One region of the Pseudarthrobacter sp. MM222 genome, then DNA from elsewhere that is predicted to be linked to it. Evidence: riboswitches for the same ligand, from Rfam matches in the RefSeq annotation. Region 1 holds a riboswitch; the other holds the start of a gene.
What was found. A riboswitch is a leader RNA that binds a small molecule or an ion and turns the genes downstream of it on or off. The one in region 1 is predicted to bind glycine.
Positions count from the first base shown of each region.

Region 2: another riboswitch for glycine. It lies ahead of gcvP (aminomethyl-transferring glycine dehydrogenase); the one in region 1 lies ahead of gcvP (aminomethyl-transferring glycine dehydrogenase).

Region 1 covers NZ_OX352321.1:3,735,110-3,742,850, forward strand. The annotation lists gene gcvP (aminomethyl-transferring glycine dehydrogenase) at 1-1,552, opposite strand, end outside; glycine riboswitch at 1,604-1,710, opposite strand; glycine riboswitch at 1,712-1,809, opposite strand; gene OM977_RS17140 (MOSC domain-containing protein) at 1,923-2,495, shown strand; gene OM977_RS17145 (VOC family protein) at 2,514-2,885, opposite strand; gene OM977_RS17150 (hypothetical protein) at 2,935-3,372, opposite strand; gene OM977_RS17155 (primary-amine oxidase) at 3,382-5,355, opposite strand; gene OM977_RS17160 (TetR/AcrR family transcriptional regulator) at 5,479-6,069, shown strand; gene OM977_RS17165 (alanine racemase) at 6,136-7,233, shown strand; gene OM977_RS17170 (helix-turn-helix domain-containing protein) at 7,365-7,741, shown strand, end outside.
Region 2 covers NZ_OX352321.1:725,807-733,547, forward strand. The annotation lists gene OM977_RS03485 (hypothetical protein) at 1-492, shown strand, start outside; gene OM977_RS03490 (carbon storage regulator) at 567-827, shown strand; gene flgN (flagellar export chaperone FlgN) at 838-1,389, opposite strand; gene OM977_RS03500 (sigma-70 family RNA polymerase sigma factor) at 1,614-2,432, shown strand; gene OM977_RS03505 (Dps family protein) at 2,572-3,054, shown strand; gene OM977_RS03510 (MFS transporter) at 3,151-4,776, opposite strand; gene OM977_RS03515 (TetR/AcrR family transcriptional regulator) at 4,845-5,384, shown strand; glycine riboswitch at 5,599-5,697, shown strand; glycine riboswitch at 5,699-5,816, shown strand; gene gcvP (aminomethyl-transferring glycine dehydrogenase) at 5,856-7,741, shown strand, end outside.

The sequences.
Region 1 (7,741 bases):
CCTCCATCTCGGCGGTGGCGTTCAGCTTCATGGTGCAGGAGCCGAGCGGGATCATGGTGCGGTCCAGGGCCAGGTCCCGGTCCGAGAGCTTCCGGATGTAGCGGAGCAGCTGGGTCTCGGAGCGGTGGGAGTTGAAGACCGGGTGCTGCAGGAATTCGGAAGTACGCAGCACCGATTCGGGCAGCTCGAAACCCTTGGCCTCCACAACCGGACCGGCACCAAAGGCGACGACTACCGCGGAGATGACCTCCGCCGTCGTAGTCTCATCGACTGACACGCCAACTGTGTCCGCATCGATGAGGCGCAGGTTGATGCCCCGGGCCTCCGCGGCGGTGATGACCTTGGAGGCTTTGCCGGGAACGCGGACCGTGACTGTATCGAAGAAGGAGTCGCTCACCAGTTCCCGGCCCGCGATCTTCAGCGTGGCGGCGAGTCCGCGGGCGCGGTTGTGGACGGTCTCGGCGATGGCTTTCAGTCCGTCGGGGCCGTGGTAGACGGCGTAGAACGAGGAGACGATGGCCAGCAGCGCCTGCGCGGTGCAGATGTTGGACGTGGCCTTCTCCCGGCGGATGTGCTGCTCGCGGGTCTGCAGCGCCAGCCGGTAGGCCGGGACGCCGGCATTGTCCTTGGAGACACCGACGATACGGCCGGGGAGCGTGCGTTCCATGCCGTTCCGGACCGCCATGTAGGCCGCGTGCGGGCCGCCGAAGAACAGCGGCACGCCCAGTCGCTGCGTGGATCCGACGGCGATGTCAGCACCCTGCTCGCCCGGAGGGGTAATCAGCGTGAGCGCAAGGAGGTCTGCGGCGACGGTGACGAGGGCGCCGCGTTCCTTGGCATCGGCGATCACGGCGGTGTGGTCGAACACGCGGCCGGAGACGCCGGGCTGCTGCAGGACGACGCCGTTGATGACGCCGTCGGGCAGTCCCTTCGAGAGGTCCGCGACCTCCACCTCGAAGCCGAGGGCTTCGGCGCGGCCCCGAACGATGGCGATGGTCTGCGGGAGGCAGTCGGCGTCGAGGACGGTCTTTCCGTGCTGGGCCGCTGCGTTCTGTCCTGCGGACTTATTGGCCCTGCGCATCAGGAGCACGGCCTCGGCGACGGCGGTGGCTTCGTCGAGCAGGGACGCGTTGGCTACCGGGAGCGCGGTGAGGTCCTGGACCATGGTCTGGAAGTTCAGCAGCGCCTCGAGCCGGCCCTGGGAGATTTCGGGCTGGTAGGGCGTGTAGGCGGTGTACCAAGCGGGGGCTTCGAGGATGTTGCGGCGGATCACCGGCGGGGTGACCGTGTCGTAATAGCCCTGGCCGATCATCTGGACCGCGGTCTTGTTCTTCGCGGCCAGCGTGCGCAGTTCGGCCAGGACCTCGACCTCGCTCAGTGCGCTGTCCAGGTTGAGCGGCTTTTCCTGGCGGATCGAAGCGGGCACGGCGTTGTCGACGAGGCCGTCAAGGCTGTCGTAGCCGATGACCTTGAGCATGGCGTCGATGTCGGTTTGGCGGCGCGCGCCGATGTGGCGGTCTGCGAACGTGGACGGGGACGATTGAACCGTCATTGAGGAACTCCATAATTCAGGTGGCGCCAAAGTGCCACGATGATTCGGGTTCCTCCCCGCTCTGTATTGGACCTGAGAGTTTCCGTTTTGCCTGCTGTTAGCAGCGCGCCACTTGCACCGTCGGTGAGCCCGGTTTCCCGGACTGCTTTCCAGAGTTGCCTTGCCGCGGCGGTACGTGGGCCTGAGAGATTCCTGGGGAGGATTTGCTCCTACGGCGCCTGCTGAACGTACCGGCAGGACTCTCCCGCCGCAGATCATAAGCCGTGCCACTGGTGGGTGACACGGCTCACACGCTACCTCTTGGGCGGACGGGATGCAAGGAGCCGGTTCACATGTGTCGTTGTTTACCCCCAGACGATAGCTTTGAAGTATGACGGCTAGCTACAGGTACGACGTTGAGGTCCTGCATCTGCTCGTGTCGCCGGCGCACGCTTACTTCGGCCGCGCGCGCGAGGGTGCAGCCGATGTCCCCACCACCGACGCCGGGCAGGCAGAGCTGGTGGCCGGCAAGGGCGTCGTCGGTGACCGGTTCTTCGGCAAGGCCGCGCACATGGATGCAGCAGTCACCTTGATCGCGGCCGAGGCCCTCGAAGCGATGGCCTTAGAGCTGGGCGTCGAGCCGTTCGACCCGCTCCTGACCCGGCGCAACGTGGTCCTCCGGGGAGCCCAGCTGGCTCCGCTGCTCGGACACGCTTTCGCGCTGGAATCCCGCGGCGACCTGGTGCGGCTCAAGGCCGGGCGGCCTGCTCACCCTTGTGCCTGGATGGACGAGATGCTCGCCCCGGGTGCCCACAAGGCCATGCGGGGGCGGGGCGGAATGCGCTGCCAGGTGTTGTCCGACGGCGTCCTGCACCGCGGACCCGCCGTCCTGATCAGTCCCGTGCAGCTGGACCCAGAGCGCGCAGGCGACGCGACCTTGCTGCGCCCGTCCCGGTTGCCCTAGCCCGGTCCGGTCCGCAGATCAGACGTGCTGATCGACGAGCACCGGGTTGCCGTCCGGATCCAGGACGATGAAGCTCGCCGGCCCCGTCGTTCCCTCGTCAGCCTCGGACAGGAACTCCATGCCCTTGGCTTTGAGTTCCCGCTGGAGTTCGCGTATATCGGTGAACGCGTCCACCGCCTCCGCGTTCTGGTTCCAGCCCGGGTTGAACGTGAGCATGTTCTTCTCAAACATTCCCTGGAAGAGGCCGATGACGGTCTCGCCGTTCTTCAGGATCAACCAGTTCTGGTTCGGGTCGCCCCCGAAACTGCTGAAGCCAAGGTTCTCGTAGAACGCGGCAGAAGCCGCGATGTCCTTCACCGCGAGGCTGATCGAAAAAGCGCCGAGCTGCATGGGTTACTCCACTCTCTTGAGGGACGGATGTTACCGATGATACGCGCGGCTACGTCGAGGGAAGGCGCTGCTGGTTGACCCTCAGCCGCGCCACGAGCGTGGCGGCGAGCAGCGCCGTCGTTATTTCCAGAGCTACTACGGCCAGCAGATCGGTGGTGGCCGAGGGGTCGCCGGTGCCTGCGACGCCGGCCTGGTGGCCGTGGCCGGACGCGCCGCTCCCCAGCAGCAGGAAGCCATGGACCGCCACCATCAACAGCGCAGAAGCCATGACCTGTCGAAGGGCCGTGATCCTGCTGTGCCGCCAGATGTGCACGGTGCAGGGAACACACACGGCGGCCAGCGCCAACATCACCGCGTTCAGCCAGGCGCCGTGGTGATTTTCGACTGCGAGCCACAGGTGTGTGAGGCACGATGCGGCCGTAAGAACGGCACAGAGGCGGGGGTGCAGGACGGGCCCCTGACGGACCCGTCCCGCGGCCAGTGTCATGCCAAGTGCCTAGCCGTGGCAGTGGCCGGCGGCCTGATGCGACGAGCCGCCCTGCCCGCAGCTGGCATCCCGACCCGGCGGAACATCCAGGACCGGGCTCCGGTCGAAGAAGCCTTCAGGCCGCAGTTTGAAGCCCACGGAGTCCACGGGCATTATGGGCCAGTCCTCCATACGCGGGAAGTGCGTCAGCCCGAAGGTGTGCCACACCACGATGTCCTGCCCGTCGATGTCGCGGTCCTGGGCTACGTAGGCCGGCAGGCCGGCTCCGCCTGGATGCTGGTTTACGAAGTCGCCCGTCGGGTAGCGCTCGTCGTCGGCGTAGCGGGTGACCCAGAGGTCCTTGGTGGCGAAGGCGGCGCGTGCGGCGATGGAGGATCCCGGGTCCGCGAGCAGCGTGGGCTGGTTTTCCGCGTGGAGCTTGTAGCCCACGGGTTCACCCAGACGGTTCAGGGATTCGGGGTTGGAGATGATCCAGACCCTGCCTGAGCGGGCATCAGCTTCCCGGACGCCTTCGGACTCACGGGCGAGCACGGTGCGCTTGCGGGAGAATGCGTTGCCGCGTTCATTGCCCTTGCCCATGGCCTGACGGACGACGTCCACTTCTTCCACCCGGTTGGTGAATCCGTCAACCGCCATGTCCAGCCGTGCGCTGAAGAGGTGCTGGTGGAAGGGAGCGCCGAGGCCGGGGGCGAGCTGAGAGATGTTGTCCGAGCCGCCGTCGGGGAAGGCGCTGGTGAAGACTACGCCGGTCGCCTTGGCCTCGAATTCGATGGTGCCGTCGAGGTAGAGGTACCAGTAGAAGCCGTAGTCGTAGTTGCCGATGGTGGTGAAGAACGAGATGACGAGGCGGCGGTTCCGGCGGGTGTAGCCGATGCCGGACCAGAGGTCGCTGTGCTTCGCCAGGATGCCCGAGTCCTCCTCGTGCATGCAGATGCCGTTGCGGATTTCGCGCGGATTGCCGAGCGCGTCACTGATGACGGGGCTGAGGTAGGTGATGTCGCCGAGGCAGTCGCATCCCAGCTCGAGGGAGTTGGCGTACTGGCCGACCAGGTATTCGCCGGTGTCGAAGTAGTTCTGCCAGGACCGGATGGGCGACGGGTCGCCGTAGGGAACCACCATTTCGGCGATGGATGCCCGGTTGATGATGGGGCGGAGCCTGTCGCCGTCGCGGAATGCGAGGTTGTGCAGCACAACTCCTTCGCGGACGTCGAACCCGACGTCGACGCTCCACTTCTCCCATTCCACGTGGTTGCCGCCGGTGACGGTGAAGCTGGGGCCCTCGGGCTGGGTGATGCTGATAGGCTTCTGCGTTGTCCGCAACGGCCCGGTGAGTTCCGGATCGGTGTAATTGCCGTGCTCGGCCGGGACAGCCACGGCTCCGAGGTCCAGGACCTGCGTCACTTTCTTGCCGACCACATCCACGTAGGCAACGAGGCCGTCCACCGGGTGCGCCCAGGCGCTGTCCTCCGGAAATTCCTGCACGAACGCCAGGCCGCGAAGGATGCGGCGGCCTTTTTCTTCCGGGTACTCGAAGACGCCGGCTGAGAGGGGTGCCACTCGTACTTTGCTGACGTCGAGGTCCCGTACCGCCAGGGCGGCCAGCCAGCGCTCATCAGTGGCCAGCAAGGTTTCCACAACTTCGAACTCCTCCTCGAGGACAGGGAGCTCACCGCTCACGGCGGTATCGAGCTCGACGACGGATTCCACCTCCCGCCGCGTGGTTGAGACGATCACGTCCCGGGGAGCGCCGCCGGCGACGTCATGGATGAACACCCGGAAGCGCCTGTCGGCCGCTGCCCCGCCGGCTTTCCCGGCTGCCCGCGCTTCCCCGTCTGCCCGCGCCGGGTCGAGGAGGCCCAGGTAGGCGATGCGGTGCTGGGGCCCGAAGTGCCCGCGGGCGTCCAGGATGGCGCGGACCTCGGCGATCTCGGAGCCTGTTGCCAGGGCGAATGCCGTTGCTGTGTCTGCTGGTGCAAGCGTCATGAAGAAACCTTTGATCGGACCATTTTTCGGTCACCGGGTTTTATTTTCTATAGTTGTAGATAATAAGTGTCCGTAAGATGGCTCACAAGAGTCTGAGCGAAATATTTCCTGGGAGTAGCCGCGGTGCCGAAGATAGTTGACCATGACGAGCGGCGCCTGGAACTGGTCGATGCCGCCTGGCGCATCATCGCCCGTCACGGCCTCGAAGGCGCCACCATGCGGGAGATCGCCACCGAGGCGGGCTTTGCCAACGGGGCCCTCAAACCATATTTCCCCACCAAAGACACACTTTTGGAATTCGCTTTTGGACACGTGTTCAACCGGACCAACAAGCGGATAGCGGAGGTGACGGCGAACAAGTACGGGCTTGCCGCACTGCGGGCCTTCTGCCTGGAGGTGCTTCCCCTGGATGAGGAGCGGGTTAACGAAGCGCGGATCGTCATCCCGTTCTGGCAGAAGGCGGTCAACGATCCGCAGAAAGCGCAGATCCACCAGCAGTCCATGGAGGAGTGGCTTGCCACCATCCGGCGTTACCTCGCCGAGGCGCGGAACGCCGGTGACATCGGTACCGCCGTCGCCGACGCAGTCCTTGCCAGCCAGCTGCTGAACATGCTGCTGGGCGCCCAAATAGCGGCAGCCCTGGCACGGGACGGCAAGACCGATCCCGCCTTGGCCGACCAGCTCGAGGGATTCCTGGCCCTACTGGCCGGGTAGCCGCGTTTGCAAATGCCCAGCCAACCCGGACAGCAAGGCCGGGACGCCACCCAGGAGACCGCTGCAATGACCATTCCCCGCGAAGTCGACACCCCGGACATTCTGATCGACCTCGACATCCTCGAGCGGAACATCACGCGGATGGCGGCTGCCGTCCGGGAGAAGGGCCTCGCGCTGCGGCCCCATGCCAAGACGCACAAGATCGCGGAGATTGCCGCCCGCCAGATGGCAGCCGGCGCAGCAGGACTGACCGTGGCAACCATCGGCGAAGCCGAGGTGTTCGCGGCCGCGGGAGTGGATGACCTCTTCATCGCTTACCCACTGTGGAGTTCGCCGCAGAAAGCAGAGCGGCTCCGGCGCCTGGCGGCAACCGTGAAAATCGCAGTGGGAGTGGACTCCGCAGCGGGAGCATCGATGCTTGGAAACGGCCTGGGGAGTGCGGCTGCGAACGTCAGCGTCCTGGTCGAGATTGACAGCGGCCACCATCGAAGCGGGGTCAGCCCGGAGGCCGCGTCCGTGGTGGCCGCGGCGGCCTCCCGGGCGGGGCTGCACGTGGCGGGGGTCTTCACTTTTCCGGGCCACAGCTATGCCCCCGGCATGCCGGCGTCGGCCGCAGCGCAGGAGCAGCAGGCGCTGCGACAGGCCGCGGAATCCCTGGCGGCCGCCGGGTTCGAAGCCGTGCGCCGCAGCGGAGGGTCCACACCGACGGCGCTCCTGACCGACGGGTCAGCAGCCACTGAAGTCCGCCCGGGCGTTTATGTCTTCGGCGACGCCCAGCAGCTCGAGCTGGGCCGTTGCGCCGTGGAGGACATTGCGCTCACGGTCGCGGCCACCGTGGTCAGCCACCATGTCACTGCGCCCGGTACCCCGGCACGCTTTATCATCGACGCCGGCAGTAAGATCCTGGGCAGTGACCGGCCCGCGTGGGCAAGTGGGTTCGGGCGGCTGATGGACCACCCGACCGCCCGGATCACCGCCCTGTCGGAACACCATGCCACAGTCGAGTGGCAGGACAGCGGCGCCCTGCCCGGCCTCGGAGACCGCCTTCGCGTCATCCCGAACCACGTGTGCCTGGCCATCAACCTGGTCGACGATGTCGCCGTGATCCGCCGCGGCGCACTCGTGGACCGCTGGGCCGTGGCCGCCCGCGGCAAGAACAAGTAGGGCTCCGGACGTCTTTTTTCGCCACCTGTTGAAAAAAGCTGGCCTCGGCGATATCCTGATGGGACTGTGTTCCAGGACACAGTCCACCCGGGGAACCAACGTCACGTGGCCATCCGTCGTCAGGAACATCCATGCCAGCAGCTCCAGCCCAGCCCGCCAGCCAGAACCTCACCTCCAGCGTTGCGCCGACGTTCGACCACTGGAAGCACCTGGTGGCGGAGTCGTTCGTGCCGCTTGCGGCCCGGACAGCAGACGTGGACGGCTTCCGGGGGCAGATGCGGCGGCGCGTGCTCGACCGCATGTCCATCGTGGAAGTCACTGCCACGTCCCACGAGGTCCACCGCACGCCGGACCTGATTGCCAACTCCGGCGAACGCTACTTCAAGCTCAATCTCCAGCTGGAGGGCACGGGGATCCTGATCCAGGACAACCGCGAGGCCCTTCTGCGGCCTGGTGACCTGGCGATTTATGACACCAACCGGCCGTACACCCTGGCTTTCGAGGAACA
Region 2 (7,741 bases), 1.3 Mb from region 1:
GAAACCGTTCCGGTCCTGTTGTCCGGGGTCGGTGATCTGGTGGTTCTCATCGGCCTCGGGGACGACGCGCTCGACGCGGCCCTGGCGATGTCCATGGCGGCCGGCGGCGCAGACGTGCGCACGGCGGGGAAGTTGACGGCCTACGGTCATCTGCACGTGGACGGTCGTCAAAGCGCGACGGCGGCCCGGGCCCACGCAGTGCTGACGGACCAGACGGTGCTCGTCGCCTTCGGGCTGGGGAAAGCCCGCGACACGGTCGCGCGGCTGCAGTCTGTCGCCGCGATCTCCGCCGACCAGCTCTGGGTGGTGGTGGACGCCGGACGCAAGCAGGAGGACACTGCGCGCTGGGTCAAGGTGCTCGCCTCGCAGCTCAACGTCACTGCCGTCGCCGTCGTCGGAGCGGAAGAAACCGCCACGCCGGAAACCGTCCGGGGGCTGGGGCTGCCGGTCGGTTGGGTCGACTCCGACGACGCGGCGGCCAGTGGGATATAGCTTGCGCGGATCTCGGCCGATCCCCGGGCGTGGATTCGTCCTGAGCCCTACCCCGCGAAGGGTAGATTGAGAGGATGCTGGTACTCACACGCAAGCCGGGCGAACAGATCATGATCGGCGACGGCATCGTCATCACGGTTCTGGAAGGCCGCGGCGACGGTGTCCGGATAGGCATCGAGGCACCCCGGGGCGTTCCGATCCAGCGCAAGGAAGTCATCGAGGCCATTGCCGCCGCCAACCTTGCCGCGGCAGAGGCCGGAGCGGGCTCCGGCCCGGATGCCGAGGACGCCCTGCGCGGACTGTTGCCCCCTGCCCCCGCCGGCAGCTCCGACTGACAATTTTCGGTTACTGGCCCAGTTCGCCGTCGAGATACTGGTCCAGCATTGGCTGCGAGGTCCGTCGCAGAATGTTCCGGGCCCGCTCGATGTTGGCAGCCACGGTGAGCTGGTCGAGAGTCTCCGCTGTATCGGCGCCGGGTCCCGGGCCGGCCACCCCAACTGGGGACGCCCCTGATGATCCCGGCGGATTCAAGTTCCGCAGGAGCTGTTGGCCGGTGCTCGCCGCGGCACTGAGCTGGCCGAGCAAATTCCGGAGCCCGGCCCGATGCTCCCGCAGGATTTCCGCCCAGGTGCCGGCCGGTGCTCCCGCGATCAGTTCGACCAGCGTGGCCTGGGCGGGAAGTCCCCATTCCGCCGCCACGGCCGCCGACTCGACGCTCCGGGCCAGGGCTTCAAAGCGCAGGCGGTCCAGGACGTTTTCGACTTCGGAGGCGGTAAAGCTGAGCCATTGAAGGTTCCCGGCCAGGAGGTGCAACCGTTGTGTCTCGAGCCTGAACAGGAGCAGTTCCAGCTCGCGGCGCTCCTGCCAAAGAGCCGCCGAAAGATCACTCGCACCCATGCGCCCTTTCTTGTTGCGGCCCCCGCCGAAACAGTGTTACCGCAGTTTCGGCCAAGCTTTTTCCTGAGGGTACACGGACATTGCTGTTATGGTGATAAGTTTCCTCATGGGTGCTGCGCCCGGGTATCGAACACCGCCTCCCTTGGGGGGAGTGAGGGACCGTTTGCGGGTGCGGCTCTCGGTGTTTTTAAGCTCCTTATCCGGTCTCATGGGGGGACAATCTATTGAATCGCGCGGAACGCAACGAGATGGTCACACAGCACCTTCCGCTGGTGGGCTACCTCGTTTCAGATTTGTGCTCGAAAGCGTCACACCTTTCCCGCGACGACCTGGCGTCAGCGGGCGCCATCGCCCTGATTACCTCCGCCGACTCCTTTGACCCGGATCTCGGCGTGCCGTTCGGAGCCTTTGCCCGCCGTCGCATCCTCGGCGCGTTCGCGGACGAAATGCGGGCCAGCGACTGGGCCACCCGCTCGGCGCGGCGCCGGATCAAGGAAACCATGTCCGTGCAGGAAACCCTGGCGGCCGCGTTGGGACGCACTCCCACTGTTGACGAGATCGCCTCGGCCCTCGGGGTGCAGCAGAGCGTCGTCGAGGCCGCCCTGGCCGACGCGTCCCGCACCTTGACGCCCCTTGATGAAGCAGTCGTCGACACGCTGGCAGCGGAGACACTGACCCCCGAACACTCCGTACTCGCGGACGAACGGCTGCAATACCTCCGCGCGGCTGTGACATCGCTGCCGGAACGGATGCGCTACGTGGTGGAGGAGATCTACTTCGGCGACAGGACCGTAAAGGAACTCGCCGCGGAACTCGGCTCCACCCACGCGGCAGTGTCTCAGCAGCGTTCCGAAGCCATCCGCCTGATGCGCGACGGACTCACGGCACACTACTCGGACGAACCCGGGCAGAGCTTCGAGCCGCAATCCCGGATCACACCCAGGCGCCGGAATGACTACTTGTCCCAGCTGGCCGAGGCAACCACCGGCGGCATCACCCGCGCCATCTTCCCCGCGGCATCCATGCTCAACGAAGCGGTCTAGGTACCGCCCAAAACGGGGTAGTAAGCCGACTTAGTAAGCTGACCGAGAAATTTTACTGCGCCGGTCGCCGTCGGAATCGCTCTGGGGTAGCGTCGGAACTATCGGACCTAACGGTATTCGGACCTACTCAGGAGGACGCATGAAAGCTTCACCTACCCTCACCGCCAACTGTCAGGCAGTGCTCGTGGACCTGATCGAGCTGCATGTCCAGGGCAAGCAGGCGCACTGGAACATCGTGGGAACGAACTTCCGGGACCTGCACCTGCAGCTGGACGAAATCATCGAAGCAGCCCGCGCCTTTGCCGATGAGATGGCTGAGCGCATGCGTGCCCTGCACGCACTGCCGGACGGCCGCAGCTCCACGGTCTCCAAGTCCACCTCCCTGGCCGAGTTCCCCGCCGGACTGATTAACACCAAGGACGCTATCGACAAGATCGTCGCCGCGCTTGACGCCGCTGTCGGCACCATGCGCAAGGTCCATGACGAAGTGGACGAAGAAGACCCGACGACGGCGGACCTGCTGCACGCGTTCATCGCCAAGTTCGAGCAGTACGCCTGGATGGTCAATGCGGAGACCATGCGCGCCACCGCCAACGTCACCACCCCCGAGAGCAAGAAGTAGCCTCAGCGCTCAGCGCAGTCCAAGCGCCCGCGCCGGGTACTCCCCGGCGTCGGGCGCTTGGCATTTAAGCCCGACTGGAGGGCAGCCTCAAACGGCCTATTTGGCGGTCGGCACCTTTCGCAGGACGACGGCGGCCAGCACCGAGGCGCCCGCCATCAGCACCAGTGCGATAGCCGCCGTCACGTGCACGCCGGAATCGAAGGCGGCACGGGCAGCCGCAGTCACGGCTTCCGCCAGCGGGCCGGGAAGGGCCTGCGCCAGGTCCACGGCACCGGCCAGCGTTTCCCGGGCTTGGGCAACCCCCTCCGCCGGTGCAGCCTCGGCGACGCCGTCCGGGAGCCGGAGGTTGCCCTGGTAGGAGGCAGTCAGAATGGAGCCGAGGATGGCGGTGCCCAGCAGGGACCCCACCTCGTAGCCGGTCTCGGAAATGGCCGCCGCCGCGCCGGACTTCTCCGCGGGCGCCGCCCCGAGGATCAGGTCATTGGAAATGGTCTCCGCCGCGCCGACGCCCAGGCAGAGGATCAACAGGGCCGCCAGCAGGAGCGCCGGGCCGTTGCCGTGGTCGCCGAAGGCCACCAGGCCGTACCCCGTGGCGCTCAGCAGCAGTCCGCCGGCCACGACGAAGCCCGGCCGGACGGTCCGCACCAGCGGCACCACCAGCAGGCCGGCCGCAACGGTGGCGATCAGGGCGGGGACCATGGCGACGCCGGACTCCGAGGGGGACTGGCCCTCCAGCAGCTGCAGGTGCTGGGCGAGGAAGAGAATGAAGCCGTTGAAGGAAAACAGGGCCAATACGTTCGCCGTGATGGCCGTGCTGAAGACACGGTTGCCGAACAGGCTGACATCCAACAGCGGCGCGGTCGGGCGCGGAGCAGCAGTGTGAGCGGCAGCCGTCCCCGTTCCGCGGAGTTCCTGGCCGTCCCGCAGCAAGGCCTGCTGCCGCCGGATGAAGACGTACCCCATCAGCAGGCCGAAGCCGATCGCTGCCAGCGGCACCAGGGACAGGCCGTGCGTGGCCAGTTCCTTGATGCCATAGACCACCGGCACCATCACCAGCAGGGACAGGGCGATGCTGGGAACGTCCACCCGGCCGGGATTCGGATCGCGCGACTCCGGAATCAGGAACACTCCGAGCGCCAGCAGCGGCAGGATGATCGGCACCGCTACCAGCAGGACCGCGCCCCACCAGAAGTGCTCCACGAGCCAGCCCCCGAAAATCGGGCCCAGGGCGGCGCCGCCGGAGAAACCCGCTGCCCAGATGGCCACGGCCAGCCGGCGGCGGTTCGGCTCAGGGAATATGTTGCGGATCAGGGACAGTGTGGAGGGCATCAGCATTGCGCCGAAGAACCCGAGCCCCGCCCGCCCGGCGATCAGCCATTCGGCGCTGGGCGCGAAGGCCGTGACGGCCGAGACGGCGGCGAAGCCGGTGCTGCCGATGAAGAGCAGGCGGCGGCGTCCGATCCGGTCACCGAGGCTCCCCATCGCTACCAGAAGGCCGGCCAGCACCAGGGGATAAGCATCCACAATCCACAGCAGTTCGACCCCGGACGCGTCGAGGCTGCGCGCGATGGCGGGCAGCGCGAAGGTGAGCGCCGTGTTGTCCACCGCGACCAGCAGTACCGGGAACATCAGCAGGGAAAGTGCCAGCCAGTCACGCCACGGCGCCCGCGGTGCGGATGCCGGCCTCGCGCCGGTGGCTGCAGGAATCGATGTAGTCCTCATAACCGATAACTATACCGTCCAGACGGTACAGTTAAGAAATGCGCGTTTAGACGGGCATGATGGAACCCATGCCCAGAAAACCCGTCGCCCGCGAAGCTGTCCTTGACGCCTTCGAATCCCTGCTGATCGAAGAGGGTGAACGGGCAGCAACGTTGGACGCCGTCGCCCGGCTGGCCGGCGTCTCCAAGGGCGGCCTGCTCTACCATTTCCCGAACAAGGAAGCCATGGTCTCCGTGCTGTTGGAGCGGCTCGACCGGCTCCTTGGCGAGGACCTCGGGAGGATGGCCGCTGCGCCGGAAGGGGCCGCCGCCTACTTCATCAAATCCTCGGTCTGGGCGGACACTCCGATGGACCGCGTCTTTGTTGCCGCGACCCGGCTGGCCGAGGTGGCCCACGAGGAAACGCTGCAGCGGATCGCGGCCGCCCAGGCCGGCTGGCTGGAGCTGCTGGCGGCCGACGTCGGGCCCGGCATGGCCAAAGCCGTGCTCTATATGGGGGACGGACTGTATTTCAACGCGATGCTGGCCCGCGGCCCCGGCGGACCGCTCCCGGAAGTGGAGGGCGACGTCGAAAGCCTCCTGGCCGCCGTCGAACGGCTGCGCGGCTGAGCTGGACGCGGGGCAATCCCGTCCGCCGAGGTCGCCGGAAGCGCGCGGAGTCGCCGGAACTTTCCGGCGACTTCGCAGCGCTCCGGCGAATTCGCGTCCGACGGCGGTGCTGGCGCGTAACTCCCGCCGGAGCAGGGTCATTGGTTTGCGGAGCGGAGCCGGGCGTAGGACAATGGAGGCTGTGACTGTGGTCACGAGCAATTGAATATGCCATTGATCTGCGGCGGGAGAGTCCTGCAAGTAGGTACAAGCAGGCGCCGTAGGAGCAAATCCTCCCCAGGAATCTCTCAGGCACATGTACCGCCGCGGCAAGGCAACTCTGGAAAGTAGCAGGCTGTCCGCTGACATGCTGTGCTCACCGACGGTGCAAGCGGAGCCATGCGAGAGCACGGGCGCCGCGGAAACTCTCAGGTCCAATACAGAGCGGGGAGGAACCCGAATCAATGTGGCGTACCCTGCGCCGCCTTAGTTATGGAGTTCCTTGTGACTGTTACCTCAGCCTCCACGTCCTTCGTTGACCGGCACATCGGCGCGCGCCGTCAGTCCGACGTCGACGCCATGCTGAAGGCTGTCGGCTACGACACCGTCGACGCCCTCGTGGACACCGCCGTGCCGAAGGACATTCGGCAGGACTCCCCGCTGGCGCTGGGCGAAGCCCTGAGCGAGGTCGAGGTCCTCGCCGAACTGCGCCAGCTGGCCGCGAAAAACAAGACCGCGGTCCAGATGATCGGCCAGGGCTACTATGACACCCTCACCCCGGCCGTCATCCGCCGGAACATCCTCGAGGCGCCCGCCTGGTACACCGCCTACACGCCCTACCAGCCCGAAATCTCCCAGGGCCGGCTCGAGGCGCTGCTGAACTTCCAGACCATGGTCCAGGACCTCGTCGGCCTGCCGATCGCCAACGCGTCCCTGCTGGACGAAGCCACCGCCGTCGCCGAGGCCGTGCTGATGATGCGCAGGGCCAACAAGAACAAAGAAGCGCGCGACGGCAAGACCGTCCTCGACGCCGACTGCCTGCCGCAGACCATCGCGATCGTTCGGGGCCGCGCCGAAGCCCTCGGCTTCGAGGTCGAGGTCGCCGACCTCTCCAAGGGCCTGCCCGACGGCGTCATCAACGGCGTCGTCCTGCAGCAGCCGGGTGTCTCCGGCCGCGTGTTTGACCACACGGCTGTGATCGCCGATGCCAAGGAACGCGGCGCCCTCGTCACCGTCGCCGCAGACCTGCTGTCCCTCACGCTGATCACCTCCCCGGGCGAGCAGGGTGCTGACATCGCCGTTGGATCCGCCCAGCGCTTCGGTGTCCCGCTGTTCTTCGGCGGCCCGCACGCGGCCTACATGGCCGTGCAGAAGGGCCTCGAGCGGTCCATGCCCGGCCGTCTCGTGGGCGTGTCCAAGGACAACGCCGGCGTCCCGGCCTACCGGCTGGCGCTGCAGACCCGTGAGCAGCACATCCGCCGGGAGAAGGCCACGTCCAACATCTGCACCGCGCAGGCGCTGCTGGCCATCGTCGCCTCGTTCTACGCCGTCTACCATGGCCCCGACGGCCTGAAGGCGATCGCCGAGACCACGCACGGCCACGCCCGGACCATTGCCGCGTCGCTGAAGGCGGCCGGTCTGGACGTGCTGCACACGAGCTTCTTCGACACCGTCACCGTTTCGGTCCCGGGCAAGGCGGCACAGATCATCGCCGCCGCCGAGGCCAAGGGCATCAACCTGCGCAGCATCGACGCGGACACCGTCGGCATCTCCGCGGATGAAGCCACGACGGCGGCCATCGTCGCCGAGGTCGTGGCCGCGTTTGGCGCGAGCGTCATCGACGCAGGCCCCGATGCCGGGTTCGGCCTGGACACCGCCGTCGAACGCACCTCGGACTACCTGCAGCACCCGGTGTTCAACACGCACCGCTCCGAGACCCAGTTGCTGCGCTACATCCGCCGGCTCTCGGACCGCGACCTCGCGCTGGACCGCACCATGATCCCGTTGGGATCGTGCACCATGAAGCTGAACGCCACGGCCGAGATGGAGGCCATCTCCTGGCCGGAGTTCGCCTCCATCCACCCCTTCGCCCCGGAATCCCAGACCGCCGGCTGGCGCGAACTGATCGAGGACCTGGAAGCCCAGCTGACCGAGATCACGGGCTATGACCAGGTCTCCATCCAGCCGAACGCCGGCTCGCAGGGCGAGCTTGCGGGCCTGCTGGCCATCCGTGGCTACCACCTCTCCCGCGGTGACGATCAGCGCAACGTCTGCCTGATCCCGGCCTCCGCGCACGGCACCAACGCGGCCTCGGCCGTCCTGGCCGGCATGAAGGTGGTGGTCGTGGCCACGGCCTCCGACGGCACCATCGACCACGC